DNA from 4 places in the Paenibacillus sp. S-38 genome. Region 2 is predicted to be linked to each of the others. Evidence: a T-box and tRNA genes for the amino acid it is inferred to sense, from the RefSeq annotation. Region 2 holds a T-box; the other regions hold tRNA genes.

Region 1 (7,737 bases), 2.6 Mb from region 2:
TGGATGTGAAGGGTGCCCGTATGGATTTGAGCCAGGCTGTTGCTCTGGCACGGGCCTATGGAGCTCGTATCGATTAACGCTGAGATATTGCACACCCGGCCTTATTGCTGGGTGTGTTTTGTTTGAGGATCAGAACAACGGCAAAAGAAGACGAACAGCAGCCAGCGTGCTTTCTCCAAATAGATCATTCTTATCTTTCTCCTTTCAAAGCGAAGTTACCCTGATTGTAGCGTCTCTTTATGAAAAGATGATGAAACCATCCTTGATTTAGCAGGAGCTGCAAGGGGACTCCCTTGGTACAAATTTCATACTTGCACATGTCACGCAATCGTGGTACATTACGTCTCCCGGGAAGAACCGGGTCATCTAGCGAACGAATGTAGAGAGTGGTTTTGCTTGATCGATTATAGTAATCGATTATAGTAAAACCAAGTGAAATTAACTCTTGAATTATTCGTGAGATTATGATAGATTACTTCTCGCGGCAAAAAAGCCTATGGGTAAATAAAGCCGACCGTAATGCTTCTAGTGCTGGTCTTTCGGGTCATCCTTAGATTGGAGAACATTAGTAGTTGCACGATGAGAAGAAATGTGCTACATTGATTCTCGCCGCTGAAACAGGCGGACGTAATTGAACGAATTGCCCTTTGAAAACTGAACAACGAGTGAGTGTTAATATAGAGACTCAGCGATGAGTTTCTGCCAAGCTTCAAAATGAGTCATCAGCTTTTTCAATCCCGTATGGGGCCCCCGGAAAGTAATCGGAATAAGCTTCAGAGCTGTTCTTCACTTTTTGGGGTATATTGGAGAGTTTGATCCTGGCTCAGGACGAACGCTGGCGGCGTGCCTAATACATGCAAGTCGAGCGGAGCACTTCGGTGCTTAGCGGCGGACGGGTGAGTAACACGTAGGCAACCTGCCTGTAAGATCGGGATAACTACCGGAAACGGTAGCTAAGACCGGATAGCTGGTTTCGGTGCATGCCGGAATCATGAAACACGGGGCAACCTGTGGCTTACGGATGGGCCTGCGGCGCATTAGCTAGTTGGGGGGGTAATGGCCCACCAAGGCGACGATGCGTAGCCGACCTGAGAGGGTGATCGGCCACACTGGGACTGAGACACGGCCCAGACTCCTACGGGAGGCAGCAGTAGGGAATCTTCCGCAATGGGCGCAAGCCTGACGGAGCAACGCCGCGTGAGTGATGAAGGTTTTCGGATCGTAAAGCTCTGTTGCCAGGGAAGAATGTCGTGGAGAGTAACTGCTCTGCGAATGACGGTACCTGAGAAGAAAGCCCCGGCTAACTACGTGCCAGCAGCCGCGGTAATACGTAGGGGGCAAGCGTTGTCCGGAATTATTGGGCGTAAAGCGCGCGCAGGCGGTTTTTTAAGTCTGGTGTTTAAGCCCGGGGCTCAACCCCGGTTCGCACCGGAAACTGGAAGACTTGAGTGCAGGAGAGGAAAGCGGAATTCCACGTGTAGCGGTGAAATGCGTAGAGATGTGGAGGAACACCAGTGGCGAAGGCGGCTTTCTGGACTGTAACTGACGCTGAGGCGCGAAAGCGTGGGGAGCAAACAGGATTAGATACCCTGGTAGTCCACGCCGTAAACGATGAGTGCTAGGTGTTAGGGGTTTCGATACCCTTGGTGCCGAAGTAAACACAATAAGCACTCCGCCTGGGGAGTACGCTCGCAAGAGTGAAACTCAAAGGAATTGACGGGGACCCGCACAAGCAGTGGAGTATGTGGTTTAATTCGAAGCAACGCGAAGAACCTTACCAGGTCTTGACATCCCTCTGAAAGCCCTAGAGATAGGGTCCTCCTTCGGGACAGAGGAGACAGGTGGTGCATGGTTGTCGTCAGCTCGTGTCGTGAGATGTTGGGTTAAGTCCCGCAACGAGCGCAACCCTTGACTTTAGTTGCCAGCATTAAGTTGGGCACTCTAGAGTGACTGCCGGTGACAAACCGGAGGAAGGTGGGGATGACGTCAAATCATCATGCCCCTTATGACCTGGGCTACACACGTACTACAATGGCCGGTACAACGGGAAGCGAAGTCGCGAGATGGAGCGAATCCTTAGAAGCCGGTCTCAGTTCGGATTGCAGGCTGCAACTCGCCTGCATGAAGTCGGAATTGCTAGTAATCGCGGATCAGCATGCCGCGGTGAATACGTTCCCGGGTCTTGTACACACCGCCCGTCACACCACGAGAGTTTACAACACCCGAAGCCGGTGGGGTAACCCGCAAGGGGGCCAGCCGTCGAAGGTGGGGTAGATGATTGGGGTGAAGTCGTAACAAGGTAGCCGTATCGGAAGGTGCGGCTGGATCACCTCCTTTCTATGGAGATCATGGCCATGAAGATGGCCGGATCAAATCGGCAGCGCAAGCTGCAAAAGCCGCGTAAGCGGGACACTCACTCGTGTTCAGTTTTGAAAGGTGCAATGCCTTTCAAACTCAATGTTTGTTCCTTGAAAACTGGATATACGAAACAAACTAGCTGAAGTAATCTAATGTTTTTTATTAGCTGCCTAGCGAGATGTTTTATTTTGGTAGAGACCTTTGAGCGAAGCTCAACGGAACGCAAAATAAAATCATCGAGCGACTTGGTTAAGCTATTAAGAGCACACGGAGGATGCCTAGGCACCAGGAGCCGAAGAAGGACGTGGCGAACAACGATAACGCCTCGGGGAGCCGTAAGCAGGCTTTGATCCGGGGATGTCCGAATGGGGAAACCCACATGTGGTAATTCGCATGTACCATGCAGTGAATACATAGCTGCATCGGAGGCAGACGAGGGGAACTGAAACATCTAAGTACCCTCAGGAAAAGAAAACAATAGTGATTCCGTCAGTAGCGGCGAGCGAAAGCGGATAAGCCCAAACCAAGGAGCTTGCTCCTTGGGGTTGTAGGACGTCAATGTGGGTAGAGCAGAGTAGGCGAACAGGTCTGGAAAGGCCGGCCAGAGTGGGTAAAAGCCCCGTAACCGAAATTCTGCGAACACCCTAGACGGATCCTGAGTACCGCGAGACACGTGAAACCTCGTGGGAAACCGGCAGGACCATCTGCCAAGGCTAAATACTCCCTGGTGACCGATAGTGAAGCAGTACCGTGAGGGAAAGGTGAAAAGAACCGCGGGAGCGGAGTGAAAAAGAACCTGAAACCGTGTGCTTACAAGAAGTCAGAGCCCGTTCATGGGTGATGGCGTGCCTTTTGTAGAATGAACCGGCGAGTTACGTTCCCGTGCGAGGTTAAGGTGAGAAGCCGCAGCCGCAGCGAAAGCGAGTCTGAATAGGGCGAATGAGTACGTGGACGTAGACCCGAAACCGTGTGATCTACCCCTGTCCAGGGTGAAGGTGCGGTAACACGCACTGGAGGCCCGAACCCACGAATGTTGAAAAATTCGGGGATGAGGTGGGGGTAGCGGAGAAATTCCAATCGAACTCGGAGATAGCTGGTTCTCCCCGAAATAGCTTTAGGGCTAGCCTCGGGTTAGCGTTGCGGAGGTAAAGCACTGATTGGGTGCGGGGCCCGCCAAGGGTTACCAAGTCCAGTCAAACTCTGAATGCCGCAAACGTGATGCCCGGGAGTCAGACAGTGAGTGCTAAGATCCATTGTCAAGAGGGAAACAGCCCAGATCATCAGCTAAGGTCCCCAAGTGTGTGTTAAGTGGGAAAGGATGTGGAGTTGCACAGACAACCAGGATGTTGGCTTAGAAGCAGCCACCATTGAAAGAGTGCGTAATAGCTCACTGGTCGAGTGACTCTGCGCCGAAAATGTAACGGGGCTAAACACACCACCGAAGCTATGACTAGATATCTATGATATCCTGGGGTAGGGGAGCGTTGTATGCGGGTTGAAGGTTGATCGTGAGGACAGCTGGACTGCATACAAGTGAGAATGCCGGTATGAGTAACGAAAAGATCAGTGAGAATCTGATCCGCCGAAAGCCTAAGGGTTCCTGAGGAAGGCTCGTCCGCTCAGGGTAAGTCGGGACCTAAGGCGAGGCCGAAAGGCGTAGTCGAAGGACAACAGGTTGAAATTCCTGTACCACCGTGAACCGTTATGAGCAATGGGGTGACGCAGAAGGATAGTGACGCGAGCTGATGGATGCTCGTCCAAGCAGTGAGGCTGATGTGCAGGCAAATCCGCACATCGTAAGGCTGAGCTGTGATGGGGAGGGAAACTTAAGTACCGAAGGTCATGAGTTCAGGCTGCCAAGAAAAGCCTCTAGCCAGGGAGAAGGTGCCCGTACCGCAAACCGACACAGGTAGGCGAGCAGAGCATGCTAAGGCGCGCGGAAGAACTCTCGTTAAGGAACTCGGCAAAATGACCCCGTAACTTCGGGAGAAGGGGTGCCTCGGTAGGGTGAATAGCCCGAGGGGGCCGCAGTGAAAAGGCCCAAGCGACTGTTTAGCAAAAACACAGGTCTGTGCGAAGCCGCAAGGCGAAGTATACGGGCTGACGCCTGCCCGGTGCTGGAAGGTTAAGGGGAGCGGTTAGGGGTAACCCGAAGCTGTGAACCGAAGCCCCAGTAAACGGCGGCCGTAACTATAACGGTCCTAAGGTAGCGAAATTCCTTGTCAGGTAAATTCTGACCCGCACGAATGGCGTAACGACTTGGGCGCTGTCTCGACGAGAGATCCGGTGAAATTTTAATACCTGTGAAGATGCAGGTTACCCGCGACAAGACGGAAAGACCCCATGGAGCTTTACTGCAGCTTGATATTGGACTTTGGTACGATCTGTACAGGATAGGTGGGAGCCTGAGAAGCCTGAGCGCCAGCTTGGGTGGAGGCGCCGTTGGGATACCACCCTGATCGTATCGGAGTTCTAACCTGGTACCGTGATCCGGTGCGGGGACAGTGTCAGGTGGGCAGTTTGACTGGGGCGGTCGCCTCCTAAAGCGTAACGGAGGCGCCCCAAGGTTCCCTCAGAATGGTTGGAAATCATTCGAAGAGTGCAAAGGCATAAGGGAGCTTGACTGCGAGACAAACAGGTCGAGCAGGGACGAAAGTCGGGCTTAGTGATCCGGTGGTACCGAATGGAAGGGCCATCGCTCAACGGATAAAAGCTACCCTGGGGATAACAGGCTTATCTCCCCCAAGAGTCCACATCGACGGGGAGGTTTGGCACCTCGATGTCGGCTCATCGCATCCTGGGGCTGAAGTAGGTCCCAAGGGTTGGGCTGTTCGCCCATTAAAGCGGTACGCGAGCTGGGTTCAGAACGTCGTGAGACAGTTCGGTCCCTATCTGTCGCGGGCGCAGGAAATTTGAGAGGAGCTGTCCTTAGTACGAGAGGACCGGGATGGACGTACCGCTGGTGTACCAGTTGTTCCGCCAGGAGCACGGCTGGATAGCCAAGTACGGACGGGATAAGCGCTGAAAGCATCTAAGCGTGAAGCCCCCCTCAAGATGAGATTTCCCAATTAGTAAGACCCCTTGTAGACGACGAGGTTGATAGGTTCGGGGTGGAAGCGCGGCAACGTGTGGAGCTGACGAATACTAATCGGTCGAGGGCTTATCCACTAGCTTCCGCAAGGAAGCGGCAGCAGTAATGTAGATGTTAGTCTTAAGCTAGCGAGTGAGGATATATCATTTTGGTAGTGACCTTTGTGCGAAGCACAACGGAACGCAAAATGATATACCCGAATGTATATCCAGTTTTCAAGGTACAAGCCTTGAATAATCGTTTGGTGATGATGGCGGAAGGGAACCACGCGTACCCATCCCGAACACGAACGTTAAGCCTTCCAGCGTCGATGGTACTTGGACCGCAGGGTCCTGGGAGAGTAGAACGTCGCCAAGCAGCCATTGTAAGCCCGCCTATGGGTGGGCTTTTTCATGCGGCTAATTCATAAGGGCCCTTAGCTCAGCTGGTTAGAGCGCACCCCTGATAAGGGTGAGGTCGGTGGTTCGAGTCCACTAGGGCCCACCATATAACTTTATAAACGCATGGGGCCATAGCTCAGCTGGGAGAGCGCCTGCCTTGCAAGCAGGAGGTCAGCGGTTCGATCCCGCTTGGCTCCACCATGATTTACTTTAGTATGGCCCGTTGGTCAAGGGGTTAAGACACCTCCCTTTCACGGAGGTAACAGGGGTTCGAATCCCCTACGGGTCATGTTTCCATGGAGGCTTAGTGAAGTGGCTAAACACGGCAGACTGTAAATCTGCTCTCATCGAGTTCGGTGGTTCGAATCCATCAGCCTCCACCACTTCTTTTCATTGCAATATTCCCTGATAGCTCAGTTGGTAGAGCACTCGACTGTTAATCGAGTTGTCACAGGTTCGAGTCCTGTTCGGGGAGCCATATGGAGGCTTAGCTCAGCTGGGAGAGCATCTGCCTTACAAGCAGAGGGTCGGCGGTTCGATCCCGTCAGCCTCCACCATAACGTTTTACCTTTGGCTTGGAGCCGTGGTGTAGAGGCCTAACATGCCTGCCTGTCACGCAGGAGACCGCGGGTTCGAATCCCGTCGGCTCCGCCATTTGTATCCCTTGTAGTAAGGCTCGGTAGCTCAGTCGGTAGAGCAGAGGACTGAAAATCCTCGTGTCGGCGGTTCGATTCCGTCCCGAGCCACTTTCTTTTCCCTAAGAGCCATTAGCTCAGTCGGTAGAGCACCTGACTTTTAATCAGGGTGTCGTAGGTTCGAGTCCTACATGGCTCACTTTCAGGTATGCGGTCGTGGCGGAATTGGCAGACGCGCTAGATTCAGGTTCTAGTGGTGTAACAGCCGTGGAGGTTCGAGTCCTCTCGACCGCACCAACACCTGCGGAAGTGGCTCAGCGGTAGAGCATCGCCTTGCCAAGGCGAGGGTCGCGGGTTCGATTCCCGTCTTCCGCTCCAATTATAAAATTCGGCGCTGTAGCCAAGTGGTAAGGCAGGGCTCTGCAAAAGCCCTATCCCCGTGTTCGACTCCGGGCAGCGCCTTTTTTATAGATCTGTGTTCCCTTAGCTCAGCTGGATAGAGCGTTTGACTACGAATCAAAAGGTCGGGAGTTCGAATCTCTCAGGGAACGCTTGACGGGATGTAGCTCAGCTTGGTAGAGCACCTGGTTTGGGACCAGGGGGTCGCATGTTCAAATCGTGTCATCCCGATAAAGCAGGGAGCCCATCGCGGGCTCTTTTGTTTATGAAATTGCCGCAACTGTGTCGCTCTCTGGGTCAGGCAGCCAAGGCTTTAGCTGCCATCGGAGGAAAGAGCTTTAGGTTTCTTTTTCGGAGAAAGTTGATGTATAATAAGTTCTGTAGCACGGGGCCATAGCTCAGCTGGGAGAGCGCCTGCCTTGCAAGCAGGAGGTCAGCGGTTCGATCCCGCTTGGCTCCACCAACATGCTTCCATAGCTCAGTAGGTAGAGTGCATCCATGGTAAGGATGAGGTCACCGGTTCGATCCCGGTTGGAAGCTTTTGTGGAGAGGTGTCCGAGTGGTCGAAGGAGCACGACTCGAAATCGTGTAGGCGTGTGAGCGTCTCGTGGGTTCGAATCCCACCCTCTCTGCCAGAATTGCTTTATGTCGTATGGAGAGATACCCAAGTGGCTCAAGGGGACCCTCTGCTAAGGGGTTAGACTGCGCAAGTGGTGCGAGGGTTCGAATCCCTCTCTCTCCGGTTTCTTCTTAATCATATGATCGCTTAGCTCAGCTGGGAGAGCATTACCTTGACAGGGTAAGGGTCGGCGGTTCGATCCCGTCAGCGATCACCAACCATGCCGTCGTAGCTCAGCGGTAGAGCAACGCACTC
Region 2 (7,737 bases):
CCTTCAGCACATCGTCGCGGATCGCTCCAAGCTGCTCCCACTTGCGCTCCAGCGCTTCGTCGAAGACGGAAGCGTCCACTTCCGGCATGTAGGCCAGCTGAACGCTTGGCAGGTCCGTTCCCGGAATGTACTTCCATACCTCGTCGGAGGTATGCGGGAGGATCGGCGCAATCAGTTTAGTTATAACCGTGAGCGCTTCGTATAATACCGTCTGTGCGGCGCGGCGTGCTGGATCCTGCGGAAGGGAGGCATAGAGCCGGTCCTTCAGAATGTCGAGGTAGAAGGCGCTCATCTCGACCGCGCAGAAATGGTGAACGGCCTGGTACACCACATGGAACTCGTACTTCTCATACGCCGCCACCACACGCTCGATCAGCCGGTTCAGACGGAGCATCGCATAGCGATCGAGCTCGCTCATCTCCTGCACGGAGACGCGGTCTGCCGCCGGGCTGAAGTCCGACAGGTTCCCGAGCAGGAAGCGCAGCGTGTTGCGGATCTTGCGGTAGCCCTCCGACGTCTGGTTCAGGATGTTATCGGAGATACGGACATCCGACTGGTAGTCCGTCGAGGATACCCACAGGCGGAGAATATCCGCTCCCAGCTTGTTGCACACCTGGTTCGGATCGACCGTGTTGCCGAGCGACTTGGACATCTTGCGGCCTTCGCCGTCGAGCGTGAACCCGTGACTCAGGATGCCCTTGTAAGGGGACTGCCCCTTCACGGCCACACCGGTGATCAGCGAGGAATTGTACCAGCCGCGGTATTGGTCGGAGCCCTCGAGATACAGGTCGGCCGGCCACTGCAGGTCTTCACGCGCTTCAAGCACAGCCATGTGGCTCGAACCGGAGTCAAACCATACGTCCATGATGTCCGTCTCCTTGCGGAAGTGATCATGTCCGCACTTGGTGCACACCGTACCTGCCGGCAGCAGCTCTTTCTCTTCGCGCAGGAACCAGGCGTTGGAGCCTTCTTCCTCGAAGATCTTCGCCACCTGCTCGATCGTCGCTTCGTTCACGAGCGGCTCGTTGCAGCTGCGGCAGTAGAAGATCGGGATTGGCACACCCCAGGCGCGCTGACGGGAGATGCACCAGTCGCCGCGCTCTGCGATCATGTTGTGCAGACGGATCTCGCCCCATTCCGGCGTCCAGTTGATCTTCTTGATCTCTTCGAGCATTTCGCTGCGGAACTTGTCGATGGAAGCGAACCACTGCTCCGTTGCCCGGAAGATGACCGGCTTCTTCGTCCGCCAGTCATGCGGGTACTGGTGCTGGATCGTCGCCTGGTGAAGCAGATGCGCCGATTCCTGTAGCTTCTCGATGACCACCTTGCTGGCCTTGTCGTAGAACAGGCCTTCGAAGCCCGGCGCTTCGGCCGTCATATGCCCCTGGTCGTCCACCGGGCAGAGCACTCCGAGGTTGTAGCGCTGGCCGATCACGAAGTCGTCTTCTCCATGGCCCGGCGCCGTGTGTACGCAGCCCGTACCGGCTTCCAGCGTAACGTGCTCTCCGGTCATGACGAGCGACGTGCGGTCATAGAACGGGTGCTTGCAGAGCACAAGCTCCAGCTCGCTGCCCTTATGTGTCGCGAGAACCTTGACGTCGGTCCAGCCGATCTCCTTCGCAGCGGCTTCGAGCAGGCCCTGCGCCAGTACGAACTTGCGTCCGCCGGTCTCGACCGTAACATAGTCGAAGTCCGGATGCAGCGAGATGCCGAGGTTCGCCGGCAGCGTCCAAGGAGTCGTCGTCCAGATGACGATCGCTGCGTCCTCGGGCAGCTTGCCTTTGCCGTCCGCTACGTCGAAGGCGACATAGATCGAAGAGGACGTCTTGTCCTTGTACTCGATCTCGGCTTCGGCCAGGGCACTCTCCGAGGACGGGGACCAATAGACCGGCTTCAGGCCCTTATAGATATAGCCCTTGTTGACCATCCCGCCGAAGAGGCGGATCTGCTGGGCCTCATACTTCGGCTGCAGCGTGATATACGGGTTGTTCCAGTCGCCGCGGATTCCTAGTCGCTTGAACTGGGTTTTCTGCTTCTCCACCCACTCCAGCGCATACGCCTTACAGTAGTCGCGGAATTCGGACACGCTCATCTTCTTGCGGTCGACCTTGCCGCCGTTGGCGATCGCCTGCTCGATCGGCAGACCGTGCGTATCCCAGCCCGGTACATAAGGCGCGTTATAGCCCTGCATCGTCTTGAAGCGGACGATGATGTCCTTCAGGATTTTGTTCAGCGCATGGCCGATATGAATGTCCCCGTTCGCGTACGGAGGCCCGTCGTGCAGAATGAACTTCGGTTTGCCCTTGCGGCTCTCCTGGACCTGACGGTAGATGTCCGTCTCTTCCCAGTGCTGCTGCATCTTCGGTTCCGCCTGCGGCAGGTTCCCTCTCATCGGGAAGTCCGTCTGCAGCAGATTCAGTGTTTTGCCATAATCCATCTTGCTTCCACTCCTTCAACTTGTCCGTATCGGCTTCCCCCGCTGCCCATTGGCAGCAAAAAAAGACTCCGTCATCCCATAGGGACGAGAAGTCTCGCGGTACCACCCTGATTAAGAACTCCCCAAATCGCCTAGCTGCACATCTGTATGCGCAGAGCGAAACAGGAGTGTCTTCACTCCTTGATCGATAACGGGATCGGCCGATACTCTTTACTGGTTGCTTTCAAGAGATGCTCCCGGGGGATCTTCATCCGGCGCCGAAGACCGGGCTCCCACCATTCCCCGGTTCGCTGGCTTCGGTCAGAACACGGACTACTCGTCCCGGTCATCGCTTTCGCTCATGTTAACTTTATATGGAGTATAGCCGATAGCAGGTCTGACGTCAACTTTTGGGTACGTCCCCGGCCGTATCGACCATCCTTCATGTGCCTTCCCTCTATATGGGGCCGGCCGCCTGTTTCGTTACGGCTGCTCGACTTCCGTCCGCTCCAGCGAGCTCCAGTCTTCCTTGCTCAGCAGCTCCAGCTGCGCCTCGATCAGCGTGCGGAACCGGGTGCGGTAGATGGAAGCCTGCTTCTTCAGCTCTTCGATCTCCATGGAGATCTTGCGCGACTTCGACAGCGACTCATTGATGATGCGGTCCGCATTCTTCTCCGCTTCCTTGATGATGAGCTGCGCTTCTTTCTTCGAATTGTGCTTAACTTCGTCCGCCGCTTCCTGCGCCACGATAATCGTCTTGCTCAGTGTTTCTTCTATATTGGCAAAATGGTCGAGTCGTTCCTGAATGGTCAGCAGCTGGTTCTGCAGCTCTTTATTTTCACGGATCAGGGCCTCGTAATCCTTGATCACCTGGTCGAGAAATTCGTTGACTTCGTCTTCATCGTACCCGCGAAAGGACCGGCTGAATTCCTTGTTATGTATATCGAGCGGTGTTAAAGCCATCGGTGCACCTCCTGCAAATTTAGCGAAACCAACTTTGTTACTTGGGTATATTCGACACCATCCCGATTTTTCCTGCACTTCTGCCCAAAATTTCCCCTATCCTGCGAAAAAACGATGGTTTCAGACGGAATCCGCCTCTTTTCTTCGGCTGGCCGCAATAGCTCTCACCGAAGCCCTCGCCGCCTGCACCGTCCCCGTCCCTGAACAGCAAAAAAATCGGCAGTCACGTGTACTTGCCGATTCTGATACGGGTTCTCCCCTTTTTGGTGACACCTTCGACTTCCAGCACCTTGAACCGGCCCGCCCCCTGGAGCGACACGACATCCCCTTCGCGCAGCGGCTTGCTTGGGTCCTCTTCCTGCTTCCAGTTGACCTTGCAGCGCCCGGCCTTGATCGGCACGAGCACCTTCGCCCGGCTAAGACGGTATACGTCGCTGACGATCCCGTCCAGACGCAGGGACGCTAGGGACAGCTGGAGCTCCTCGAACTTCACCTCGGTGAACTGCAGCCGGTCCAGCGGCAGCACCTCGGTCATGACATGCACCCGGTGCACCTGGTTCAGGTTGAGCCGGAAGTAATCGGCAATCTCGGACGCCACGAGGATGTGGCAGCCGTCCGGCCGTACATGGATGTCCCCCACCTTCTCCCGCTTGATGCCGAGGCCGAGAATCGCGCCCATGTAATCGCCATGGTCGAGATCTTCCAGCTTGTCGTCCGGGGAAGTGATGGACAGCAGCGTGATGCCGGGATCCTCCGATTCGAGCACCCGGTAGTCCGGTGCAACCCAGGCCCGCCTGCGTTCGGCGGACGGATGCCCCCCGTTCAGCAGGAGCTGCACATCCATGCTGCGGTTGACCAGGGTGGTGAGAATAAAGGCCTGCCGCGGGTCCAGGAAATCGGTCAGCTTCGCTTCGTGCTGCTCCGCCCGGGCCACCCATTCGGCCGCCTTATCGACGAACCGGTGCTCGTCGGGATGAAAATGCGAGTAGATCTGATCGGTTGACATTGGCAGGCTCCGTCCGTTAGAATCCGTCCGTTAGAAGAAGAAATCCACGATCGCGATGATTCCTTGGCCCACGAACTGCAGGGCGATCAGGGCGACGATCGGCGAGATGTCGATCATGCCGCCGAGCGGCGGAATAATACGGCGGAAGATGCCGAGATACGGCTCGCACAGCTTGCCGAGGAATTCGCCGATAAAGCTCTCCCGGGCGTTCGGCAGCCAGGATAAGAGGACGTACGCGATGATGAGGTATTGATAAATTTGAATCAGGGTAGCTACATAGCCGACGATGTTGAAATTCAAGGAGTTCACCTCTCTAATATATGCGTTATCCTTCGTGATTCAAGATCTCCGAGATCGAACCGTGAATCTCCACCGTATCGGGCGTGCACAAGAAAATGTTCGGCCCGATCTTCGAGATCGACCCGTTCAGCGCGTAAACGGTTCCGCTGATGAAATCGACGATCCGTGTGGCCTGATCCGAACGGATCCGCTGCAGGTTCACCACGACGGGACGGCGGGAGCGCAGATGGTCGGCAATCTCCTGCGTCTCTTCGTAAGACCGCGGCTCGTGAAGAATCACGCGGACATTCTTCTGGGAATGGATCGAAACGATATTCCCCTTATTGCTTTTACGCGGCTCCTGCACCGGCGTTTCAATTTCTTCCTGGGGCTCCACAATACGTTCGCGCTCCACGATCTCCTCTTCATCCTGCAGGCCCAGGAAGTTCATGAATTTGTTCATCACACCCATATCCTTTCCTCCTTCGCTTGGCGGCTCTCCAGCGCTTATTCCTTACCCACCAGAACGGTTCCGAGACGCACCCATGTGGCGCCTTCTTCAATGGCAACCTCAAAATCGTTCGACATGCCCATGGAGAGGCCGCGCACTTCGTAATCCAGCAGCCCCGATGCGTTAAGACGGTCCCGCTGCTCCCGCAGCCCGCGGAATACGGGACGGGTCTCTTCCGGCTCCGCTTCATAGGGAGCCATCGTCATCAGTCCCTCGATCCGGATATGAGGGCAGCTGCCGCGCAGCTCGCTTACAAAATCCATGAGCGCTTCCGGCTCCATGCCGTACTTGGATTCTTCGCCGGAGATGTTCAGCTGGAGGAAGCAGGGCACGGTGATGCCGAGCCCGGCCGCTTTCTTCTCGATCTCCTTCGCAAGCGACAGCCTGTCCAGCGAATGAATGTAGTGAAACCGGCCGACGACTTCCTTCACCTTGTTCGTCTGGAGATGGCCGATGAAATGCCAGGTGGCCCGGCTTCCGTAGGCCTCCCACTTCGCCGCCGCATCCTGCCAGCGATTCTCCCCGATCTGGGTGAGGCCCTGGTCCAGAGCGGCGCCGGTCGTCTCCATCGATACATATTTGGTTACCGCAATGACCCCGACCTCTTCGGGACGGCGTCCCGCCCGCGCGCAGGCGGCTGCAATCCGGTCATTGACGTGCTGTATGCGTTCCTGCAAATTCGTAGTCACTTGTGCTGCGTCCTCCCGCTGCCGACAATCTCGGTACCGCTTCGGAAGCGGGAGGCTTCAAGGCCTATTCCCGCAGTCCGATCCAGGCTGCCATCCGGCCCGTTCTTCCCCTCTCCTTGCGGTGCGAGAAGAAGAGGTCCGTCCGGCAGCTCGTACATAAGCTACTTATTTCGATATGAGACGGCATAATTCCTGCTTTTATCATAATTTGTCGGTTGACGGCTTGCAAGTTTAACGTGTATTTGCCTCCCAGCTTCGCTTCATAGAAGGGCGGCTGTCCTTCTTCCTGCGCCGCGCCCCCTGTCGTCCCGAGCGCCTTATCGATCCGCGAGACTACGGTATCATCCACTTCGTAGCAGCAGGCGCCGATCGACGGCCCTATCGCTGCCCGCAGATCCCTCGCCTTCGTGCCATAGGCGGCGCTCATCGCCTCAACCATCGACCGGGCGATCCCGAGCGCGGTTCCTTTCCAGCCGGCATGCGCGAGCCCCACCGCCCGGCGGATGGGGTCGTAGAAGTAGAGCGGCACGCAGTCCGCGAAGAGCGCATACAGGTACACGCCCGGCTCGTTCGTCATGAAGCCGTCCTTCGCCTGCAGCGCGCTGTCCCGGTCACGGATCCCCGCTCCCCGCAGCGCGGAGGTCACCATCTGAATCTCCTTGCCGTGCACCTGCTCGGCGTACGTGCCCGCCTCGAACGGGATACCGAGCGCCTGCGCGAGCCTGCGGCGGTTCTCGACGACCGCCTCCGGCGCATCGTCCACGTGCAGCCCGCAGTTCAGCCCCTGGTACGGCTCACCGCTCACGCCGCCGCGCCGGGTCGTGAATCCGGCGGTCACAGCCGCGCTGCCGTTCATGAAAGGGCTGAGCTTCATCCAACCCGTGCCGTTATCGGCTTCTTGAAGTACAAATGGCTCCATGGGCTTTCCCCCTCATGTATAATGATTCCAGTATACATCAAAGCCCTCGGGGATAGCTATGCCCGGGTAGGTTCAGTGCTCGGGCAGGGAAGGCAAAGGAGCCGGCTCATGGGACAGCGCGACTCACCCAGGAGAATGTCATTCCCATGCCGCCAAGCGCGCGGTACTTCCTTTTCGCTACCCCCGGTACTGCCGGTTGAACTCGTAAGTCACCTCCGGCTCCTCTCCCTGCCGGTATGAACGGACATCATCGAGCTTGACGAGCACGACGTCCATGCCGATCTTGACGATACTCCTCCACGGAATGACGATATCGTCCGTGCCGCCGAAAAGTCCGAAGAAGCGGGCGGCACCCGGCACGACGATCGCTTCGATGCGTCCATGGCGCAGGTCCAGCTCCAGGTCGCTGATCTGGCCGAGCTTCTTGCCATCCACGATATTAATGACATCCTTCGTCTGAAAGTCGGATATTTTCACCGCGAGCACCACCGCCTCGCCCTGTCCCCTCCCTCCATGGGCCGGTCAGGGCTTTTGTTACTACTATATGTGGGCTTAGGCAAAAATGTCCCCCTGTCCCGGGAAATGACTCCTCCGGCTTCATCCGAACCCGCTGGAATGCCCCCGTGCTTCCAGGCATATCCTAACCTCAGGGCCATCTTCCCCCATCTACAAAAAAAGACCGCTGGCCGTCCGGAGACGGTAGGGTCGGATGGTCACTCGGAAAGGTCTCGGCCGCAGCCGGACGGGATCAATTCTTTACGTGCTTCTGCATCTGGGATATCGCCGACTTCTCAAGCCGGGAGACCTGTGCCTGCGAGATGCCGATCTCATCGGCCACTTCCATCTGGGTCTTGCCGTCGAAGAACCTCATGGAGAGGATCATCTTCTCGCGGTCGCCCAGCTTGCGCATCGCTTCCCGCAGGGCAATGCCCTCAATCCACGATACGTCCTTGT
Region 3 (7,737 bases), 3.9 Mb from region 2:
GAAGCCGGTCTCAGTTCGGATTGCAGGCTGCAACTCGCCTGCATGAAGTCGGAATTGCTAGTAATCGCGGATCAGCATGCCGCGGTGAATACGTTCCCGGGTCTTGTACACACCGCCCGTCACACCACGAGAGTTTACAACACCCGAAGCCGGTGGGGTAACCCGCAAGGGGGCCAGCCGTCGAAGGTGGGGTAGATGATTGGGGTGAAGTCGTAACAAGGTAGCCGTATCGGAAGGTGCGGCTGGATCACCTCCTTTCTATGGAGATCATGGCCATGAAGATGGCCGGATCAAATCGGCAGCGCAAGCTGCATCAACCGCGTATGCGGGACACTCACTCGTGTTCAGTTTTGAAAGGTGCAATGCCTTTCAAACTCAATGTTTGTTCCTTGAAAACTGGATATACGAAACAAACTAGCTGAAGTATCTAATGTTTTTTATTAGCTGCCTAGCGAGATGTTTTATTTTGGTAGAGACCTTTGAGCGAAGCTCAACGGAACGCAAAATAAAATCATCGAGCGACTTGGTTAAGCTATTAAGAGCACACGGAGGATGCCTAGGCACCAGGAGCCGAAGAAGGACGTGGCGAACAACGATAATGCCTCGGGGAGCCGTAAGCAGGCTTTGATCCGGGGATGTCCGAATGGGGAAACCCACATGTGGTAATTCGCATGTACCATGCAGTGAATACATAGCTGCATCGGAGGCAGACGAGGGGAACTGAAACATCTAAGTACCCTCAGGAAAAGAAAACAATAGTGATTCCGTCAGTAGCGGCGAGCGAAAGCGGAGAAGCCCAAACCAAGGAGCTTGCTCCTTGGGGTTGTAGGACGTCAATGTGGGTTAAGCAGAGTAGGCGAACAGGTCTGGAAAGGCCGGCCAGAGTGGGTAAAAGCCCCGTAACCGAAATTCTGCGAACACCCTAGACGGATCCTGAGTACCGCGAGACACGTGAAACCTCGTGGGAAACCGGCAGGACCATCTGCCAAGGCTAAATACTCCCTGGTGACCGATAGTGAAGCAGTACCGTGAGGGAAAGGTGAAAAGAACCGCGGGAGCGGAGTGAAAAAGAACCTGAAACCGTGTGCTTACAAGAAGTCAGAGCCCGTTCATGGGTGATGGCGTGCCTTTTGTAGAATGAACCGGCGAGTTACGTTCCCGTGCGAGGTTAAGGTGAGAAGCCGCAGCCGCAGCGAAAGCGAGTCTGAATAGGGCGAATGAGTACGTGGACGTAGACCCGAAACCGTGTGATCTACCCCTGTCCAGGGTGAAGGTGCGGTAACACGCACTGGAGGCCCGAACCCACGAATGTTGAAAAATTCGGGGATGAGGTGGGGGTAGCGGAGAAATTCCAATCGAACTCGGAGATAGCTGGTTCTCCCCGAAATAGCTTTAGGGCTAGCCTCGGGTTAGCGTTGCGGAGGTAAAGCACTGATTGGGTGCGGGGCCCGCCAAGGGTTACCAAGTCCAGTCAAACTCTGAATGCCGCAAACGTGATGCCCGGGAGTCAGACAGTGAGTGCTAAGATCCATTGTCAAGAGGGAAACAGCCCAGATCATCAGCTAAGGTCCCCAAGTGTGTGTTAAGTGGGAAAGGATGTGGAGTTGCACAGACAACCAGGATGTTGGCTTAGAAGCAGCCACCATTGAAAGAGTGCGTAATAGCTCACTGGTCGAGTGACTCTGCGCCGAAAATGTAACGGGGCTAAACACACCACCGAAGCTATGACTAGATATCTATGATATCCTGGGGTAGGGGAGCGTTGTATGCGGGTCGAAGGTTGATCGTGAGGACAGCTGGACTGCATACAAGTGAGAATGCCGGTATGAGTAACGAAAAGATCAGTGAGAATCTGATCCGCCGAAAGCCTAAGGGTTCCTGAGGAAGGCTCGTCCGCTCAGGGTAAGTCGGGACCTAAGGCGAGGCCGAAAGGCGTAGTCGAAGGACAACAGGTTGAAATTCCTGTACCACCGTGAACCGTTATGAGCAATGGGGTGACGCAGAAGGATAGTGACGCGAGCTGATGGATGCTCGTCCAAGCAGTGAGGCTGATGTGTAGGCAAATCCGCACATCGTAAGGCTGAGCTGTGATGGGGAGGGAAACTTAAGTACCGAAGGTCATGAGTTCAGGCTGCCAAGAAAAGCCTCTAGCCAGGGAGAAGGTGCCCGTACCGCAAACCGACACAGGTAGGCGAGCAGAGCATGCTAAGGCGCGCGGAAGAACTCTCGTTAAGGAACTCGGCAAAATGACCCCGTAACTTCGGGAGAAGGGGTGCCTCGGTAGGGTGAATAGCCCGAGGGGGCCGCAGTGAAAAGGCCCAAGCGACTGTTTAGCAAAAACACAGGTCTGTGCGAAGCCGCAAGGCGAAGTATACGGGCTGACGCCTGCCCGGTGCTGGAAGGTTAAGGGGAGCGGTTAGGGGTAACCCGAAGCTGTGAACCGAAGCCCCAGTAAACGGCGGCCGTAACTATAACGGTCCTAAGGTAGCGAAATTCCTTGTCAGGTAAATTCTGACCCGCACGAATGGCGTAACGACTTGGGCGCTGTCTCGACGAGAGATCCGGTGAAATTTTAATACCTGTGAAGATGCAGGTTACCCGCGACAAGACGGAAAGACCCCATGGAGCTTTACTGCAGCTTGATATTGGACTTTGGTACGATCTGTACAGGATAGGTGGGAGCCTGAGAAGCCTGAGCGCCAGCTTGGGTGGAGGCGCCGTTGGGATACCACCCTGATCGTATCGGAGTTCTAACCTGGTACCGTGATCCGGTACGGGGACAGTGTCAGGTGGGCAGTTTGACTGGGGCGGTCGCCTCCTAAAGCGTAACGGAGGCGCCCCAAGGTTCCCTCAGAATGGTTGGAAATCATTCGAAGAGTGCAAAGGCATAAGGGAGCTTGACTGCGAGACAAACAGGTCGAGCAGGGACGAAAGTCGGGCTTAGTGATCCGGTGGTACCGAATGGAAGGGCCATCGCTCAACGGATAAAAGCTACCCTGGGGATAACAGGCTTATCTCCCCCAAGAGTCCACATCGACGGGGAGGTTTGGCACCTCGATGTCGGCTCATCGCATCCTGGGGCTGAAGTAGGTCCCAAGGGTTGGGCTGTTCGCCCATTAAAGCGGTACGCGAGCTGGGTTCAGAACGTCGTGAGACAGTTCGGTCCCTATCTGTCGCGGGCGCAGGAAATTTGAGAGGAGCTGTCCTTAGTACGAGAGGACCGGGATGGACGTACCGCTGGTGTACCAGTTGTTCCGCCAGGAGCACGGCTGGATAGCCAAGTACGGAAGGGATAAGCGCTGAAAGCATCTAAGCGTGAAGCCCCCCTCAAGATGAGATTTCCCAATTAGTAAGACCCCTTGTAGACGACGAGGTTGATAGGTTCGGGGTGGAAGCGCGGCAACGTGTGGAGCTGACGAATACTAATCGGTCGAGGGCTTATCCACTAGCTTCCGCAAGGAAGCGGCAGCGGAACTTTAGGTCTTTAGCTAGCAAGCGAGGAGATATCTTTTTGAAAGCGATCTTTATGCGAAGCATAACGGAGCGCAAAAAGATGTACCCGAACGTATATCCAGTTTTCAAGGTACAAGCTGCCTTGAATATGTATTACCGTGTATCCTGGCCGATACACAAACCGTTTGGTGATGATGGCGGAAGGGAACCACGCGTACCCATCCCGAACACGAACGTTAAGCCTTCCAGCGTCGATGGTACTTGGACCGCAGGGTCCTGGGAGAGTAGAACGTCGCCAAGCGGTACCACCTTCGTGGGACAAGCCGTATGAATTAAACATCATGAGGGCCCTTAGCTCAGCTGGTTAGAGCGCACCCCTGATAAGGGTGAGGTCGGTGGTTCGAGTCCACTAGGGCCCACCATATAACTTTATAAACGCATGGGGCCATAGCTCAGCTGGGAGAGCGCCTGCCTTGCAAGCAGGAGGTCAGCGGTTCGATCCCGCTTGGCTCCACCATGATTTACTTTAGTATGGCCCGTTGGTCAAGGGGTTAAGACACCTCCCTTTCACGGAGGTAACAGGGGTTCGAATCCCCTACGGGTCAGTTCCCATGGAGGCTTAGCTCAGCTGGGAGAGCATCTGCCTTACAAGCAGAGGGTCGGCGGTTCGATCCCGTCAGCCTCCACCATTATGCCGCTGTAGCTCAATTGGTAGAGCAACTGACTTGTAATCAGTAGGTTGGGGGTTCAAGTCCTCTCGGCGGCACCATTGTTTTGTGGAGGCTTAGTGAAGTGGCTAAACACGGCAGACTGTAAATCTGCTCTCATCGAGTTCGGTGGTTCGAATCCATCAGCCTCCACCACTTCTTTTCAGTAATTTTATTCCCTGATAGCTCAGTTGGTAGAGCACTCGACTGTTAATCGAGTTGTCACAGGTTCGAGTCCTGTTCGGGGAGCCATATGGAGGCTTAGCTCAGCTGGGAGAGCATCTGCCTTACAAGCAGAGGGTCGGCGGTTCGATCCCGTCAGCCTCCACCATATTTCTTTAAACTGACGCGGGGTGGAGCAGCCCGGTAGCTCGTCGGGCTCATAACCCGAAGGCCGCAGGTTCAAATCCTGCCCCCGCAACCAAATATTTTGTGTGGAGCCGTGGTGTAGAGGCCTAACATGCCTGCCTGTCACGCAGGAGACCGCGGGTTCGAATCCCGTCGGCTCCGCCATTCTTCTTTTACTTGTTTTTTTGCTTTGGCGGTCGTGGCGAAGTGGTTAACGCACCGGTTTGTGGATCCGGCATTCGAGGGTTCAATTCCCTTCGACCGCCCCATTTTTAACCCATTGGGGATTAGCCAAGCGGTAAGGCAACGGACTTTGACTCCGTCATGCCTAGGTTCGAATCCTAGATCCCCAGCCATTCAGTTTGAGCCATTAGCTCAGTCGGTAGAGCACCTGACTTTTAATCAGGGTGTCGTAGGTTCGAGTCCTACATGGCTCACGTTTTTAATTTCATATGCGGTTGTGGTGGAATGGCAGACACGCTATCTTGAGGGGGTAGTGGGCGTAAGCTCGTGGAGGTTCGAGTCCTCTCAACCGCACCATCTAACTTTATATGCGGTCGTGGCGGAATTGGCAGACGCGCTAGATTCAGGTTCTAGTGGTGTAACAGCCGTGGAGGTTCGAGTCCTCTCGACCGCACCACCTGCGGAAGTGGCTCAGCGGTAGAGCATCGCCTTGCCAAGGCGAGGGTCGCGGGTTCGATTCCCGTCTTCCGCTCCATATTTTACTTGATAAGGCGCCATAGCCAAGTGGTAAGGCAGAGCTCTGCAAAAGCTTTATCCCCAGTTCGAATCTGGGTGGTGCCTTAGCCTTTATGTTCCCTTAGCTCAGCTGGATAGAGCGTTTGACTACGAATCAAAAGGTCGGGAGTTCGAATCTCTCAGGGAACGCTTGACGGGATGTAGCTCAGCTTGGTAGAGCACCTGGTTTGGGACCAGGGGGTCGCATGTTCAAATCGTGTCATCCCGATAAGTCATAACAAAAAGAGTCCATATCGATGGGCTCTTTTTGTTATGTCCGGACTATTTTGTGAAAACGGCGCGAGAAAGAAGAGTCGAGTAGTATTGATCTCCACTCTATCCTTACCGCTTGTGGCCATGGGTAACGGAATTGTGCTCTGTAAGGGCAGAAGTACGGAAAAACGCTTGAGTAAATTCTAGGGCCTGTATGCAAACCTATGCGAGCCACACCATAATCGAAGCTAAGGTCAAAAATGCCCTAAACTTACAGGCCAATTTATCATAGCGTGTGGCTAATCGGCGATAATTCTTCACTTTATTGAAAAAGCATTCGATCAGATGCCTCTCCTTGTAGATTTCCTTATCCCATTCCCGCGGTTTCCGGCGGTTTTTCTTACTTGGTATCACCGAAGTGGCGGATTGTTCCTTTAAAAGGTGGAGAATCCGGTTGTTGTCATAAGCACGGTCGGCCAGGACCTGCTTTTTCGTTAAGTCCATCTGCTTTAGCATCTCGTAGCCGGTTACCGAGTCATGACATTGGCCTCCGGTCAGCACAAACCGCAGCGGGTTCCCCAGGGCGTCGACGACCGCGTGGATTTTGGTGGTCAATCCGCCTCGGGACCGCCCAATAGCTTGCTTGAGGGTCCCCCTTTTGCACCGACCCCATGCTGATGGACCTGTACAATTGTCGCGTCAATCATGACACTTTCAAAATCAGGTTCAATCGTAACGTGCTCTAAGATCCGATCCCAAATGCAGGCGATTTTCCAGCGGCAGAACCGGCTATAGACGGTAGACCAGGAGCCGTAGTATTCAGGCAAATCCCGCCAGGGCGCACCTGTCCGCGCCACCCACAGCATAGCGTTCAGCATCTGGCGATGGTTGTTCGCGGGTCTCCCTCCTTGTGGTTTTCTTTCGGCTGGCAGCAGGTCCTTGATTTTATCCCATTGGTCGTCACGGATTTCGTATCGTCTCATCATATCTATATTTACCCATTTTATTGGGTCATGGTTTGCATACACGCCCTAGTTATGCTCCCCTCTCAAGATGCTTCATTTTCCAGTATCCGACGAATCTGGAGTATTTTCGATTGCAGGCTATATTCCAGAAATAGAATATGATATTTTAATAGATAATAAGAGAAGACGATTAGACAGCAGTGTCTGTTCACATAATAGACGCAGGGTGGAGGCAGTATGGCGGAATTTGAAAAGGAACTGCAAGCGCTCCAAAACAGCAGGGAAGAGATCATTACACGCTGGTATGTACTGTTGACTGAAGCCTTTCCGGAGTTCTATGGTTCAGAAGAGCTGCGGAGGCAGGCAGAGATTTACTTTGATTATACGATCGATCTCCAAATCCCACCCGAAACGCACGAGCTGAACGAGAGGGTGCCGATTTGGTCCCGAAATTTGGTGGATCGTGGGCTGCCGCTGCAGCACATTTTCCACAGCACCTCTTTTTGGCGAACTGCCGTATTTGGTGTTTTAGAGAAGGCAATGAGAGCGGAAGGAGCGGACCTCTTAAATGCGATTTCATTTCTGGCTGTGATTACAAGGAGACTTGAGTATATTCAAGAGCTGGTATGCTCCCAGTATATTGAGCGGACAAGTATGCGACTGAAGGATAAGGAGCGAGCCCTCACCCAGCTGCATGATGACAGGCTCAACCTCATTGGGAAGATGGCTGCGAGTATGGCCCATGAGATCCGCAATCCCCTGACCTCGATCAAGGGCTTTTTAAAGCTGATCCGGGAAAGTTTGTCTGTCGAGGAAAGCTCCGATAAAACGCTGCGTTATTTAAGTGTAGTGGATAACGAATTTGAGAACATTAATATGCAGATCACCGGATTCCTCAGCTTTTCGAAGAAGCGAGTCATTGAGGAGCCGGTTATCCGGCTTACGGCCAGGCAGCTGCTGGATTCGGTCATTTCTCTGCTGAATCCCCGATTCCTCAGCGAAAACGTGAACCTTACCGTAGATCTAGAAGACGATGCCGTGCTGTACATACAAAAGGTGGCCGTTCAGCAGGTACTCTCCAATGTCATAAACAATGGTCTGGACGCCATGGAGGAAGTCAAGCATGAGAAGGAGATGCATATTTGCGGATACGACAGGCCCGGATGCTATATTCTTGAAATCGCAAATAACGGCCCGGAAGTGAATCCCCGCATTCTCGATGAGCTCTTCGAGCCGTTCGTGACGGATAAGGAGGAAGGCACGGGGCTAGGTCTTGCCGTCTGCAAGACCATCATGCAGAAGAACGGCGGAGA
Region 4 (5,210 bases), 3.1 Mb from region 2:
CCGTTATGAGCAATGGGGTGACGCAGAAGGATAGTGACGCGAGCTGATGGATGCTCGTCCAAGCAGTGAGGCTGATGTGCAGGCAAATCCGCACATCGATAAGGCTGAGCTGTGATGGGGAGGGAAACTTAAGTACCGAAGGTCATGAGTTCAGGCTGCCAAGAAAAGCCTCTAGCCAGGGAGAAGGTGCCCGTACCGCAAACCGACACAGGTAGGCGAGCAGAGCATGCTAAGGCGCGCGGAAGAACTCTCGTTAAGGAACTCGGCAAAATGACCCCGTAACTTCGGGAGAAGGGGTGCCTCGGTAGGGTGAATAGCCCGAGGGGGCCGCAGTGAAAAGGCCCAAGCGACTGTTTAGCAAAAACACAGGTCTGTGCGAAGCCGCAAGGCGAAGTATACGGGCTGACGCCTGCCCGGTGCTGGAAGGTTAAGGGGAGCGGTTAGGGGTAACCCGAAGCTGTGAACCGAAGCCCCAGTAAACGGCGGCCGTAACTATAACGGTCCTAAGGTAGCGAAATTCCTTGTCAGGTAAATTCTGACCCGCACGAATGGCGTAACGACTTGGGCGCTGTCTCGACGAGAGATCCGGTGAAATTTTAATACCTGTGAAGATGCAGGTTACCCGCGACAAGACGGAAAGACCCCATGGAGCTTTACTGCAGCTTGATATTGGACTTTGGTACGATCTGTACAGGATAGGTGGGAGCCTGAGAAGCCTGAGCGCCAGCTTGGGTGGAGGCGCCGTTGGGATACCACCCTGATCGTATCGGAGTTCTAACCTGGTACCGTGATCCGGTGCGGGGACAGTGTCAGGTGGGCAGTTTGACTGGGGCGGTCGCCTCCTAAAGCGTAACGGAGGCGCCCCAAGGTTCCCTCAGAATGGTTGGAAATCATTCGAAGAGTGCAAAGGCATAAGGGAGCTTGACTGCGAGACAAACAGGTCGAGCAGGGACGAAAGTCGGGCTTAGTGATCCGGTGGTACCGAATGGAAGGGCCATCGCTCAACGGATAAAAGCTACCCTGGGGATAACAGGCTTATCTCCCCCAAGAGTCCACATCGACGGGGAGGTTTGGCACCTCGATGTCGGCTCATCGCATCCTGGGGCTGAAGTAGGTCCCAAGGGTTGGGCTGTTCGCCCATTAAAGCGGTACGCGAGCTGGGTTCAGAACGTCGTGAGACAGTTCGGTCCCTATCTGTCGCGGGCGCAGGAAATTTGAGAGGAGCTGTCCTTAGTACGAGAGGACCGGGATGGACGTACCGCTGGTGTACCAGTTGTTCCGCCAGGAGCACGGCTGGATAGCCAAGTACGGACGGGATAAGCGCTGAAAGCATCTAAGCGTGAAGCCCCCCTCAAGATGAGATTTCCCAAGTCAGTAAGACCCCTTGTAGACGACGAGGTTGATAGGTTCGGGGTGGAAGCGCGGCAACGTGTGGAGCTGACGAATACTAATCGGTCGAGGGCTTATCCAACAGCTTCCGCAAGGAAGCGGCAGCAATACTAAGGTTTAGATCTTTAGCTAGCGAGTGAGGATATATCATTTTGGTAGTGACCTTTGTGCGAAGCACAACGGAACGCAAAATAATATACTCGAATGTATATCCAGTTTTCAAGGTACAAGCCTTGAATAACCGTTTGGTGATGATGGCGGAAGGGAACCACGCGTACCCATCCCGAACACGAACGTTAAGCCTTCCAGCGTCGATGGTACTTGGACCGCAGGGTCCTGGGAGAGTAGAACGTCGCCAAGCGGTACCACTTTCGTGGGATAAGCCGTAAGATTTAAACATCATGAGGGCCCTTAGCTCAGCTGGTTAGAGCGCACCCCTGATAAGGGTGAGGTCGGTGGTTCGAGTCCACTAGGGCCCATTTATAAGCAAGGCCCGTTGGTCAAGGGGTTAAGACACCTCCCTTTCACGGAGGTAACAGGGGTTCGAATCCCCTACGGGTCACCATATATGAACGCTTAGCTCAGCTGGGAGAGCATTACCTTGACAGGGTAAGGGTCGGCGGTTCGATCCCGTCAGCGTTCACCAAACTATCGCGGGGTGGAGCAGCCCGGTAGCTCGTCGGGCTCATAACCCGAAGGCCGCAGGTTCAAATCCTGCCCCCGCAACCAATACAGGGGCATAGTTTAAAGGTAGAACAAAGGTCTCCAAAACCTTTGGTGTGGGTTCGATTCCTGCTGCCCCTGCCAATTTTTCTTATTGGGGATTAGCCAAGCGGTAAGGCAACGGACTTTGACTCCGTCATGCCTAGGTTCGAATCCTAGATCCCCAGCCATTTTAGTTTGAGCCATTAGCTCAGTCGGTAGAGCACCTGACTTTTAATCAGGGTGTCGTAGGTTCGAGTCCTACATGGCTCACTTTTCATCTTTATTTGCTTCATGCGTTCGTGGCGGAATTGGCAGACGCGCTAGATTCAGGTTCTAGTGGGGTAACAGCCGTGGAGGTTCGAGTCCTCTCGAGCGCATCAGGTTGCGGAAGTGGCTCAGCGGTAGAGCATCGCCTTGCCAAGGCGAGGGTCGCGGGTTCGATTCCCGTCTTCCGCTCCATATTTTTCTTTGTTCCCTTAGCTCAGCTGGATAGAGCGTTTGACTACGAATCAAAAGGTCGGGAGTTCGAATCTCTCAGGGAACGTTTTTCTTATCCTATCGGGACGTAGCTCAGCTTGGTAGAGCACCTGGTTTGGGACCAGGGGGTCGCATGTTCAAATCGTGTCGTCCCGACCATTTCGGATACTCTGGGTACAGCATTGGCTGGACATGGAATATAGATATGAAATCACAAACGTGCTCTGGGTCTAGGGCACGTTTTTTTGCTTAAAAGCGTGGAAACCGACTGACGATTCAATAAAAAGCAGTATGGTGAAGTAGGGGTAACAAGAGATAACAAGAACAATTGTAAGCGCTTTGAAGTGGCAATAAAGACCATCTCAAACGGGTTGGGAGTGGGGAAAACAGGGAAGACTGATGACATGCTGGCACAAGGATGCCTATGGACTCGGAAGGGAAAGATCGGGCAGCGGTAAGAAGGAGAGGCGGGGGGACTGATGCCGTTTGAGATCATTCCAGTGAATGGTTTTATCCTCACTATAACTGAGTATAAACTTTTTTAATATAAATATCCCTTATTAGCCGGGAGCCTCTTGGATTTACTTTGACGTTGTCCAATTAAACCCATATAATGAAAAGGTGAATGTTAGAGGTACGTACGAAAGGGTGCTCCCCCCGATGGATCAGGATCAGGAAATCATGACGGTTGCCCAGGTAGCCAAATACTTGCAAATCAGTGAAATAACCACATATAAGCTGGTGAATGAAGGAGCCATCCCCGGATTCAAGATCGGTAGACACTGGAGAGTGAAGAAAGAAGACTTACAGGCAGTCATTGAGAAATTGAAGCGAGGCGAACGGCTCTCATACTAAATAGAGCAGGTGAAAGGATTGCACATGGACGAGATCAGCGCAAAGGCTCAAAACGCAGAAGAACGCGGAACACCGAAACATAACGTAAAAATCATCGCTCTCGGCGGTTTGGGCGAAATCGGAAAGAACATGTATGTCATCGAATACGGCGAAGAGATTGTTGTCGTGGACGCGGGTGTAAAATTCCCTAGAAGCGACCTGCCGGGTGTCGACTATGTCATTCCGAATATCGAGTATTTGGTTCAACATCAGGATAAAGTGAAGGGTATCTTCCTGACACACGGCCATGAGGATCATATCGGCGGTCTGCCGTTCATCCTCAGGGAGCTTCGTGTACCGGTCTATGGAGCGCCTCTTACCATCGGCTTGGTCAGAGCCAAGCTTGAAGAACACAAGCTCGACAAGCTGGTGCATCTGCAGGTCGTCAAGGAAGAGACCGTGATCCAGCTCGATAAGCTGCGGGTGCATTTCTTCCATACGAACCATAGTATTCCCGATTCGCTCGGGGTAGCCGTCGACACACCAGAAGGAATTATTGTCCATACCGGGGACTTCAAGTTCGACATGACACCGGTGGGGCACCGGGCCAACATCTACAAGATGTCGGAGCTTGGCAGCCAAGGGGTTCTGGCCCTGCTTGCGGACAGCACGAACAGTGAGAAGCCCGGCTATACGCCATCTGAGAAATCCGTAGGTGCCGCCGTATATGACACTTTCCGTACCTGTGAAGGACGCATTCTGTTCGCTACATTCGCTTCGAACGTGCACCGTCTTCAGCAGGTAGTGGAAGCTGCAGAAGCGACAGGCCGGAAGATTGCGATTCAAGGCCGGAGCATGGAGCGCGTGTTCCGTATTGCGCAGGAACTGGGGTATATCCGCATTCCTCAAGGAATGCAGATCGACATCCAGCAGCTGGACAAGTTCGAGGACCGGCGCATCGTTATTATTTGTACGGGCAGCCAAGGTGAACCGAATGCCGCTCTGTCCCGCATTGCCAGCGGTGCGCATTCCAAGGTGCAGATCCATCCGGGCGATACGGTAATCTTCTCCTCTTCTCCAATTCCGGGAAATACACAGAACATCAACAAAAATATTGATCTGTTGTTCCGTGCAGGAGCCAACGTGATCTATGGTTCCGTCATCGATATCCATGCTTCGGGCCACGGCTGCCAAGAGGACCTGAAGCTGATGCTCAGCCTCATCAAGCCGAAGTTCCTCGTACCGATTCACGGCGAATACCGGATGCTGCTCAAGCATGCACAGCTGGCCGAAGAACTGGGCATTACGCAGGACCGTTCGTTCGTCCTCGATATCGGCGAAGTGCTCCACCTGAACCGCAGGCAGGCTCGTAAGGGCCGCAAGGTGCCTTCCGGTGAAATGCTGGTCAGCGGCAACAAAATAGGGCAGGTGCGCAGCGATATTCTCGCCGACCGCCGCCATATGTCGAACAACGGGGTTATTCTGGTGCTTATGGTTGTCAACGAAGATTGGACGGCGGTTCTCTCCGGTCCGGAGCTCATCTCCCGCGGCTTCGTCTTCGTGAAGGAAGCCAGCGAGATTATCCAGAGAGCGACCGCACTGACCCGCAGGGCCGTTTCTCGCCTTATCAAGCAGGGCGTGAATACCGAAGAAGGTTGGAAAGCAAGAATCACAGAGGTGCTCTCTTCCCACTTAGAGAAGACGATGCAGCGCACCCCGCTGATCGTGCCGATCCTCACCCATTTGGAGCGCCAAGAAAAGGGGCCAAGCCGCAAGCCCTCCAGGCCGAGAAGGAAGCGGGCGAC

Evidence for each region. A T-box is a leader RNA that pairs with one kind of tRNA and senses whether it is charged. The one in region 2 lies ahead of ileS (isoleucine--tRNA ligase), so its partner is inferred to be a tRNA-Ile.
Region 1: it has a tRNA-Ile gene. The T-box ahead of ileS (isoleucine--tRNA ligase) is inferred to sense a tRNA for this amino acid. The anticodon was not compared.
Region 3: it has a tRNA-Ile gene. The T-box ahead of ileS (isoleucine--tRNA ligase) is inferred to sense a tRNA for this amino acid. The anticodon was not compared.
Region 4: it has a tRNA-Ile gene. The T-box ahead of ileS (isoleucine--tRNA ligase) is inferred to sense a tRNA for this amino acid. The anticodon was not compared.

What each region holds. Positions count from the first base shown of each region.
Region 1 is NZ_CP187970.1:308,812-316,548, forward strand. It holds gene ACP26L_RS01520 (pentapeptide repeat-containing protein) at 1-77, shown strand, start outside; rRNA gene ACP26L_RS01525 (16S ribosomal RNA) at 801-2,337, shown strand; rRNA gene ACP26L_RS01530 (23S ribosomal RNA) at 2,606-5,526, shown strand; rRNA gene rrf (5S ribosomal RNA) at 5,690-5,806, shown strand; tRNA gene ACP26L_RS01540 (tRNA-Ile) at 5,859-5,935, shown strand; tRNA gene ACP26L_RS01545 (tRNA-Ala) at 5,955-6,030, shown strand; tRNA gene ACP26L_RS01550 (tRNA-Glu) at 6,047-6,118, shown strand; tRNA gene ACP26L_RS01555 (tRNA-Tyr) at 6,128-6,212, shown strand; tRNA gene ACP26L_RS01560 (tRNA-Asn) at 6,232-6,307, shown strand; tRNA gene ACP26L_RS01565 (tRNA-Val) at 6,311-6,386, shown strand; tRNA gene ACP26L_RS01570 (tRNA-Asp) at 6,407-6,483, shown strand; tRNA gene ACP26L_RS01575 (tRNA-Phe) at 6,503-6,575, shown strand; tRNA gene ACP26L_RS01580 (tRNA-Lys) at 6,591-6,663, shown strand; tRNA gene ACP26L_RS01585 (tRNA-Leu) at 6,675-6,761, shown strand; tRNA gene ACP26L_RS01590 (tRNA-Gly) at 6,768-6,842, shown strand; tRNA gene ACP26L_RS01595 (tRNA-Cys) at 6,855-6,926, shown strand; tRNA gene ACP26L_RS01600 (tRNA-Arg) at 6,942-7,015, shown strand; tRNA gene ACP26L_RS01605 (tRNA-Pro) at 7,021-7,094, shown strand; tRNA gene ACP26L_RS01610 (tRNA-Ala) at 7,251-7,326, shown strand; tRNA gene ACP26L_RS01615 (tRNA-Thr) at 7,331-7,403, shown strand; tRNA gene ACP26L_RS01620 (tRNA-Ser) at 7,409-7,498, shown strand; tRNA gene ACP26L_RS01625 (tRNA-Ser) at 7,518-7,605, shown strand; tRNA gene ACP26L_RS01630 (tRNA-Val) at 7,624-7,699, shown strand; tRNA gene ACP26L_RS01635 (tRNA-Thr) at 7,705-7,737, shown strand, end outside.
Region 2 is NZ_CP187970.1:5,845,799-5,853,535, forward strand. It holds gene ileS (isoleucine--tRNA ligase) at 1-2,437, opposite strand, end outside; T-box leader at 2,515-2,775, opposite strand; gene ACP26L_RS25895 (DivIVA domain-containing protein) at 2,900-3,379, opposite strand; gene ACP26L_RS25900 (RNA-binding protein) at 3,603-4,385, opposite strand; gene ACP26L_RS25905 (YggT family protein) at 4,416-4,685, opposite strand; gene ACP26L_RS25910 (cell division protein SepF) at 4,711-5,136, opposite strand; gene ACP26L_RS25915 (YggS family pyridoxal phosphate-dependent enzyme) at 5,172-5,864, opposite strand; gene pgeF (peptidoglycan editing factor PgeF) at 5,929-6,783, opposite strand; gene ACP26L_RS25925 (YlmC/YmxH family sporulation protein) at 6,961-7,260, opposite strand; gene sigG (RNA polymerase sporulation sigma factor SigG) at 7,532-7,737, opposite strand, start outside.
Region 3 is NZ_CP187970.1:1,561,747-1,569,483, forward strand. It holds rRNA gene ACP26L_RS07310 (16S ribosomal RNA) at 1-258, shown strand, start outside; rRNA gene ACP26L_RS07315 (23S ribosomal RNA) at 526-3,446, shown strand; rRNA gene rrf (5S ribosomal RNA) at 3,638-3,754, shown strand; tRNA gene ACP26L_RS07325 (tRNA-Ile) at 3,799-3,875, shown strand; tRNA gene ACP26L_RS07330 (tRNA-Ala) at 3,895-3,970, shown strand; tRNA gene ACP26L_RS07335 (tRNA-Glu) at 3,987-4,058, shown strand; tRNA gene ACP26L_RS07340 (tRNA-Val) at 4,067-4,142, shown strand; tRNA gene ACP26L_RS07345 (tRNA-Thr) at 4,147-4,222, shown strand; tRNA gene ACP26L_RS07350 (tRNA-Tyr) at 4,232-4,316, shown strand; tRNA gene ACP26L_RS07355 (tRNA-Asn) at 4,337-4,412, shown strand; tRNA gene ACP26L_RS07360 (tRNA-Val) at 4,416-4,491, shown strand; tRNA gene ACP26L_RS07365 (tRNA-Met) at 4,508-4,584, shown strand; tRNA gene ACP26L_RS07370 (tRNA-Asp) at 4,597-4,673, shown strand; tRNA gene ACP26L_RS07375 (tRNA-His) at 4,702-4,777, shown strand; tRNA gene ACP26L_RS07380 (tRNA-Gln) at 4,790-4,864, shown strand; tRNA gene ACP26L_RS07385 (tRNA-Lys) at 4,873-4,945, shown strand; tRNA gene ACP26L_RS07390 (tRNA-Leu) at 4,963-5,048, shown strand; tRNA gene ACP26L_RS07395 (tRNA-Leu) at 5,062-5,148, shown strand; tRNA gene ACP26L_RS07400 (tRNA-Gly) at 5,152-5,226, shown strand; tRNA gene ACP26L_RS07405 (tRNA-Cys) at 5,242-5,312, shown strand; tRNA gene ACP26L_RS07410 (tRNA-Arg) at 5,323-5,396, shown strand; tRNA gene ACP26L_RS07415 (tRNA-Pro) at 5,402-5,475, shown strand; one part of gene ACP26L_RS07420 (IS5 family transposase) at 5,682-6,103, opposite strand; one part of gene ACP26L_RS07420 (IS5 family transposase) at 6,103-6,442, opposite strand; gene ACP26L_RS07425 (ATP-binding protein) at 7,079-7,737, shown strand, end outside.
Region 4 is NZ_CP187970.1:732,743-737,952, forward strand. It holds rRNA gene ACP26L_RS03475 (23S ribosomal RNA) at 1-1,471, shown strand, start outside; rRNA gene rrf (5S ribosomal RNA) at 1,634-1,750, shown strand; tRNA gene ACP26L_RS03485 (tRNA-Ile) at 1,795-1,868, shown strand; tRNA gene ACP26L_RS03490 (tRNA-Glu) at 1,880-1,954, shown strand; tRNA gene ACP26L_RS03495 (tRNA-Val) at 1,960-2,035, shown strand; tRNA gene ACP26L_RS03500 (tRNA-Met) at 2,042-2,118, shown strand; tRNA gene ACP26L_RS03505 (tRNA-Trp) at 2,123-2,196, shown strand; tRNA gene ACP26L_RS03510 (tRNA-Gln) at 2,208-2,282, shown strand; tRNA gene ACP26L_RS03515 (tRNA-Lys) at 2,292-2,364, shown strand; tRNA gene ACP26L_RS03520 (tRNA-Leu) at 2,388-2,471, shown strand; tRNA gene ACP26L_RS03525 (tRNA-Gly) at 2,479-2,553, shown strand; tRNA gene ACP26L_RS03530 (tRNA-Arg) at 2,565-2,638, shown strand; tRNA gene ACP26L_RS03535 (tRNA-Pro) at 2,654-2,730, shown strand; gene ACP26L_RS03540 (helix-turn-helix domain-containing protein) at 3,232-3,426, shown strand; gene rnjA (ribonuclease J1) at 3,451-5,210, shown strand, end outside.